DNA from 3 places in the Inquilinus sp. CA228 genome. Region 3 is predicted to be linked to each of the others. Evidence: riboswitches for the same ligand, from Rfam matches in the RefSeq annotation. Region 3 holds a riboswitch; each other region holds the start of a gene.

Evidence for each region. A riboswitch is a leader RNA that binds a small molecule or an ion and turns the genes downstream of it on or off. The one in region 3 is predicted to bind thiamine pyrophosphate.
Region 1: it holds a riboswitch for thiamine pyrophosphate, as region 3 does, so the genes downstream of both, thiC (phosphomethylpyrimidine synthase ThiC) here and thiB (thiamine ABC transporter substrate binding subunit) in region 3, are expected to answer to the same signal.
Region 2: it holds a riboswitch for thiamine pyrophosphate, as region 3 does, so the genes downstream of both, thiE (thiamine phosphate synthase) here and thiB (thiamine ABC transporter substrate binding subunit) in region 3, are expected to answer to the same signal.

The regions. Positions count from the first base shown of each region.
Region 1 covers NZ_JBQJIK010000005.1:13,364-15,621, forward strand. The annotation lists gene ACTOWL_RS03325 (MFS transporter) at 1-410, opposite strand, end outside; TPP riboswitch at 568-683, shown strand; gene thiC (phosphomethylpyrimidine synthase ThiC) at 749-2,258, shown strand, end outside.
Region 2 covers NZ_JBQJIK010000049.1:17,306-19,563, reverse strand. The annotation lists gene ACTOWL_RS23285 (vWA domain-containing protein) at 1-725, shown strand, start outside; TPP riboswitch at 780-874, shown strand; gene thiE (thiamine phosphate synthase) at 936-1,598, shown strand; gene thiD (bifunctional hydroxymethylpyrimidine kinase/phosphomethylpyrimidine kinase) at 1,595-2,258, shown strand, end outside.
Region 3 covers NZ_JBQJIK010000013.1:18,831-21,088, reverse strand. The annotation lists gene lepB (signal peptidase I) at 1-240, shown strand, start outside; gene ACTOWL_RS08320 (peroxiredoxin) at 259-927, opposite strand; TPP riboswitch at 1,052-1,156, shown strand; gene thiB (thiamine ABC transporter substrate binding subunit) at 1,209-2,210, shown strand.

The DNA.
Region 1 (2,258 bases), on a different contig from region 3:
AACCGGACGTTGAACCAGTCGCGGACGATGCGGGCGCTGGTCGGAAATTGCGGCGCCTCGCCCAGCCCCAGCACCATGCGGATGGCGAAGAACTGGGTGAAGTTCCGGACCAGGCCGCCGGTTGCCTGGGCCAGCGACCACAGGCCGAGGCTGAGCGACAGCATCAGCCGCGGCCCCAGCCGGTCGACCAGTGCGCCGGCCGGAAGCTGGGCGAAGGCGTAGGCCCAGAGGAAGGCGGAGAGCAGCAGCCCCATCTCCGACGGCGAGAAGCCGAGATCCTGACTGATCAGCGGGTTGGCCACGGCCAGGGTGGCGCGGTCGATGTAGTTGACCACGCCGCTGAGCACCAGCAGCGCCAGCGCGGTGACCTGGATGGTCCGGATGCGGGCCGATCTCGGGAGAGCCGCCATCGTTTCCTCCGCTTCGTCTTTCCGACTGTTGGGCGGAACCTTGGAACCGGTCCCGGGCAATTGCCAGACAAAACGATCGGACTGCCATCCTGTCGCAGGATCGCCGGCTTGGTGCACTCCCTCGCTTGACATCCCGTCCCGGGGCGCGCTCTGATCGGGGCGTTCCGAGGGGAGCTCCGGTAAGGAGCTGAGACACCACACCATCTGCGACGTGGGAACCCTTCGAACCTGATCCGGGTCGTGCCGGCGTAGGGAATGGAACCACATGCGCGCTCAGCCGTTTTTTCCGCTTTCCGTCTTTGGCACGCCCTCAATCCGTCCGATCGAGGAGGCCGTGGATGCCCAAGGACGTCATCCCCACAACCGTCACCACCGGCCCGCTGCCGGCGTCGCGCAAGGTCCATGTGCCGGGCGAGCGCAACCCCGACCTGCGCGTCGCCATGCGCGAGATCGTGCTGTCGCCCGAATCCGGCGAGCCGCCGCTCCGGGTCTATGACGCCTCCGGCCCCTACACCGACCCGGCGGCGCTGATCGACATCGGCGCCGGGCTGCCGGCACTGCGGGCCGGCTGGATCGCCGCCCGCGGCGATGTCGAGGCCTATGACGGCCGCACCGTGCGGCCGGAGGATGACGGTCGCCGCCCCGGCGAGGCCGCCAACCTGTTCGAGTTCCCGCGCGGCGAGCGGCGGGCGCTGCGGGCCCGCGGCGGCACCGCGGTGACGCAGATGGCCTATGCCCGGGCCGGCATCGTCACGCCGGAGATGGAGTATGTCGCGATCCGCGAGAATCTCGGCCGCGAGCGGGCGCAAGAGCAGGCGGCGCGCGACGGTGAGAGCTTCGGTGCCGAGATTCCGGACTACGTGACGCCGGAATTCGTGCGCGACGAGGTGGCGCGGGGCCGGGCGATCATTCCCTCCAACATCAACCACCCGGAATCCGAGCCGATGGCGATCGGCCGCAACTTCCTGGTCAAGATCAACGCCAATATCGGCAACTCGGCCGTCACCTCCTCGATCGCGGAGGAGGTGGAGAAGATGGTGTGGGCGATCCGCTGGGGCGGCGACACGGTCATGGACCTGTCGACCGGCCGCAACATCCACACCACCCGCGAATGGATCCTGCGCAATTCGCCGGTGCCGATCGGCACGGTGCCGATCTACCAGGCGCTGGAGAAGGTCGGCGGCGTGGCCGAGGACCTGACTTGGGAGATCTTCCGCGACACGCTGATCGAGCAGGCCGAGCAGGGGGTCGACTACTTCACCATCCATGCCGGGGTGCGGCTGCCCTACATCCATCTCACGGCGAAGCGGGTGACCGGCATCGTCAGCCGGGGCGGCTCGATCATGGCGAAATGGTGCCTGGCGCATCACCGCGAGAGCTTCCTCTACACCCATTTCCGCGAGATCTGCGCCATCATGCGGGCCTATGACGTCGCCTTCTCGCTGGGCGACGGGCTGCGGCCGGGATCGATCGCCGACGCCAACGACGCGGCCCAGTTCGCCGAGCTGGAGACGCTGGGCGAGCTGACCAAGATCGCCTGGGAGCACGACGTCCAGGTCATGATCGAAGGCCCCGGCCATGTGCCGATGCACAAGATCAAGGCCAATATGGACAAGCAGCTGGCGGTCTGCGGCGAGGCGCCGTTCTACACGCTCGGGCCCCTCACCACCGACATCGCGCCGGGCTACGACCACATCACCTCCGGCATCGGCGCGGCGATGATCGGCTGGTTCGGCACCGCCATGCTCTGCTACGTCACGCCGAAGGAGCATCTCGGGCTGCCGGACCGCGACGACGTCAAGACCGGCGTCGTCACCTACAAGATCGCGGCCCATGCCGCCGACCTGG
Region 2 (2,258 bases), on a different contig from region 3:
TCGACATGCTGGGCGACCGGCCGCCGGCCTGGTGGACCGGGCCGGGCACCGACCTGGACGCCTTCTACCGCCGCGCTCTGGCCGAGGGGCTGGACCTGCATCTGGCCGGCACCGGGCGCGGCGAGCTGCCCGGCGAGCTGGTCGAGGAGATCCGGGCGATCCAGCACCCGCCGATCCCGTGGGACGTCCGGCTGGGCCAGTGGCTGGACGCCTTCTTCCCGCCGCTGGACAGCCGGCGCAGCTTCGCCCGGGCCAGCCGGCGGCAGGCGGCCACGCCCGACATCCCGCGGCCGGTCTGGCTGCGCCCGGAGGAGCGGCTGGCCACCCGCACCTTCGGCACGGTGCTGGACACCTCCGGTTCGATGCCGCCGCGGCTGCTGGCCCGGGCGCTGGGGGCAATCGCCAGCTATGCCGTCAGCCGCGAGGTGCCGCTGGTGCGCGTGGTGCAATGCGACGCCGGCATCCACGACATGGGCTACGTGCCGCCGGAGACGCTGCTGCAGCGGGTGGAGATCCGCGGCCGCGGCGGCACGGTGCTGCAGCCGGCCATTACCCGGCTCGAGGGCGATGACGGCTTCCCGCGCGAGGCGCCGATCCTGGTCATCACCGACGGCGCCTGCGACATGCTGTCGATCCGCCGGGAGCATGCCTTCCTGATGCCCGAAGGCGCCCGCCTGCCCTTCCGCAGCGCCGCGCCGCAATTCCATTTCGAGCGGCCGGAATGAGCCGCCCGGCCGGTGCGCTTGACACCGGCCTTCCCGGCTTGCGAGCCTGAGCCCGGAAGTGACACGGGGTGCCTGGAAACGGGCTGAGATCATACCCGTCGAACCTGATCTGGGTCATGCCAGCGAAGGGAGCCGTCACGCGATGCCCGACCGGGCCCCGGATCCTCAGGATCGATCGCCGACCGCCCCCTTCGCTGGAGGAGGAGCGGAATGGGTGCAGAGGCAACGGAAGCGGGGCGGCGCTTCGACCTGTCGGTCTATCTCGTCACCGACACGCGGCTGAGCGGGCCGCGCGGAGTCGCTGCCGTGGCCGCCGCGGCGGCGCAGGGCGGCGTCACCATCGTGCAGTTGCGCGACCCCGACGCCACCACCCGCGAGCTGATCGCCGCGGCCGAGGCGCTGCAGGCGGCGCTGGCGCCCCACGGCGTGCCCCTGGTGATCAACGACCGGGTCGACGTCGCCCTGGCGGTGGGGGCGGACGGCGTCCATCTCGGCGACCGCGACATGCCGGCGGCGGCGGCGCGGCGCCTGCTGGGCCCCGGCCGCATCGTCGGCGTCACCGTGCATGACGCGGCCGAGGCGCGGGCGGTCGACACCGAGATCGCCGACTACGCCGGCATCGGCCCGGTCTTCACCACCACGACCAAGGCGGAGGCGCGGCCGGCGATCGGGGTCGACGGCTTCCGGGCGCTGCGCCGGCTGGTGCCGCTGCCCGTGGTCGGCATCGGCGGCATCGACGCGGCCCGGACCGCCGATGTGATCGCGGCCGGGGCCGATGGCGTCGCCGTGGTCTCCGCCATCTGTGCCGCGCCCGACCCCGAGGCGGCCGCCCGGGCGATCGCCGCGGCCGTGGCGGAAGGACGGGCGCGATGATCCCCAATGTCCTCAGTATCGCCGGCACCGACCCCTCGGGCGGCGCCGGCATCCAGGCCGACCTGAAGACCTTCTCCGCCCTCGGGGCCTATGGCTGCGCGGTGATCACCGCGCTGGTCGCCCAGAACACCCGGGGGGTGCAGGCGGTGGAGCTGGTGCCGGCAGCCTTCGTCGCCCGGCAGATCGACTGCCTTCTCGCCGATGTCCGGATCGACGCGGTCAAGATCGGCATGCTGGCGACCGGCGAGATCGTGCGCACGGTGGCCGACGCGCTGCGCCGGCACGGGCTGAGCCGCGTCGTGGTCGACCCGGTGATGGTGGCGAAGAGTGGCGACCGGCTGCTCGACCCCGACGCCGTGGCGGCGCTGCGCGAGGAGCTGCTGCCACTGGCCATGGTGGTCACCCCGAACCTGCCGGAGGCCGCCGATCTGCTGGGCCGCGCGCCGGCCGAGCGACGGGACGAGATGCCGGAGATCGCCGCGGCGCTGCTGGCGCTCGGGCCCCGGGCCGTGCTGCTGAAGGGCGGCCATCTGGACGAGGCGGAGAGCCCGGACCTGCTGCTGAGCGCGGCCGGGTCCCTGACCCTGGCGGCGCCGCGCATCGCCACCCGCAACACCCACGGCACCGGCTGCACCCTGTCCGCCGCCATCGCGGCGCTAC
Region 3 (2,258 bases):
CCGCCAGAACCTTACGAAATCCTGGAACGGAGCGACACAGGTCCGTTCGACCACACCGCGGAATACGTCGTTCCTGCCGATCACTGCTTCACATTGGGCGACAATCGCGACAACAGCCTCGACAGCCGCAGTGACCTGGGCTACGTGCCGATCGGGAACATCATCGGCCGCGCCGTCTACCGGCTGCGACCCAATTCCGGCTGGCTGGTGCCGCCGAATAGCGTCCCCGGGCTCGACTGAGCCCGGGGCGTCCGGACATCAGTCGCGCGGCTGGGCGACGGTGCGGAGGTAGGGCTTCAGCGTCTTGAAGCCGGCCGGGAACTTCTGCTTCGCCTCTTCGTCCGAGACCGAGGTGACGATGATGACGTCCTGGCCGTTCTGCCAGTCGGCCGGGGTGGCGACCTTGTGCTTGGCGGTCAGCTGCAGCGAATCGATCACCCGCAGCACCTCGTCGAAGTTGCGGCCGGTGGTCATCGGGTAGGAGATCACCAGCTTGATCTTCTTGTCCGGGCCGACGACGTAGACGTTGCGCACCGTCTGGTTGTTGACAGCGGTGCGGCCCTCCGAGGTGGTGCCGGCATCGGCCGGCAGCATGCCGTAGAGCTTGGAGACGGTGAGCTCGGAATCGGCGATCACCGGGAAGTTCGGTGCGTAGCCCTGGGTTTCCTTGATGTCCTGGGCCCAGCTCTCGTGCCGGTCGACCGGGTCGGCGCTGAGGCCGATCACCTTGACGTCGCGGCGGTCGAACTCCGGCTTCAGCTTGGCCACGGCGCCGAGCTCGGTGGTGCACACCGGGGTGAAGTCCTTGGGATGCGAGAACAGCACGCCCCAGGACGAGCCGAGCCAGTCGTGGAAGCGGATCCGCCCCTCGGTGGTCTCGACTTCGAAATCGGGCGCGTCCTCACCAATCGCGAGCGGTCCGGTCATTTTTACCTCCAGTTATCGTTAATTTTGTAATTTTACCGTGCCGCGGAGCCGATGTCATCAGGAGCCTTGTCGCAAGGCGGCCTGTCACCTCGTTGACACACGCAAGGCGCGCCCCGATGATGCGCGCGTCTTGCCGGGGTGCCCGAACGGGGGCTGAGAGGCGCGTCAGCGTCAACCCGACGAACCTGATCCGGGTCATGCCGGCGGAGGGAGCGCGAGACGACGCCTCAGGCATCGGCACGTCCCTCTCCGTTCCGCCTCGACCCAGCGGAGGAAACGCGATGCGCCTGTTTGCCGCCGTCCTGCTGACGGCCCTGACCTCCGCCCTCGCCGGGCCGGCCGCGGCCGAGACCCCGGTGCTCAAGGTCTACACCTATGAATCCTTCACCGCCGAATGGGGGCCGGGCCCGCAGGTGAAGAAGGCCTTCGAGGCCGAATGCGGCTGCACCGTCGAGTTCACCTCGGTCGAGGACGGCGTCGCCCTGCTGTCGCGGCTGAAGCTGGAGGGCAAGTCGAGCCAGGCCGACATCGTGCTCGGCCTCGACACCAACCTGACCGCCGAGGCGACCGCGACCGGCCTCTTCGCCCCGCACGGGCAGAAGCTCGACGGCCTGTCGCTGCCGGTGGCCTGGACCGATCCGGTCTTCGTGCCCTTCGACTGGAGCTACTTCGCCTTCGTCTATGACAAGACCAAGGTGCCGAACCCGCCGAAGAGCCTGCACGACCTGGTCGAGAACAGCGACCTGGAGCTGACCATCCAGGACCCGCGCACCAGCACGCCGGGCCTGGGCCTGCTGCTCTGGGTCAAGCAGGTGTACGGCGACAAGGCGCCGGAGGCCTGGGCGAAGCTGAAGCCACGGATCCTCACCGTGACCCCGGGCTGGAGCGAGAGCTACGGCCTGTTCCGCAAGGGCGAGGTGCCGATGACCTTCAGCTATCTGACCTCGCCGCCCTATCACGTGATCGCGGAGAACGACAGCAACGTCGGCGCCGCGGTGTTCAGCGAGGGCAACTACCTCCAGGTCGAGGTCGCGGCCAAGCTGGCCTCGTCCCCGCACCCGGAGCTGGCCGACAGGTTCCTCGCCTTCATACTGAGCCCGGCGTTCCAGGACCTGCTGCCGACGACGCAATGGATGTATCCGGCAGTGACGCCGAAGGCCGGCCTGCCCGACGCCTACAAGGCCCTGCCGACCCCGGCCAAGGCCCTGCTGTATCCGCCGGAGGAGGTCGCCGCCAACCGCGCCGCCTGGATCGCCGAATGGCTGCAGGCGACCAGTCGTTGAGCCCACGTAGGTTGGGTTCGCGGCCCGCGAACCCAACATCCCGCGGCG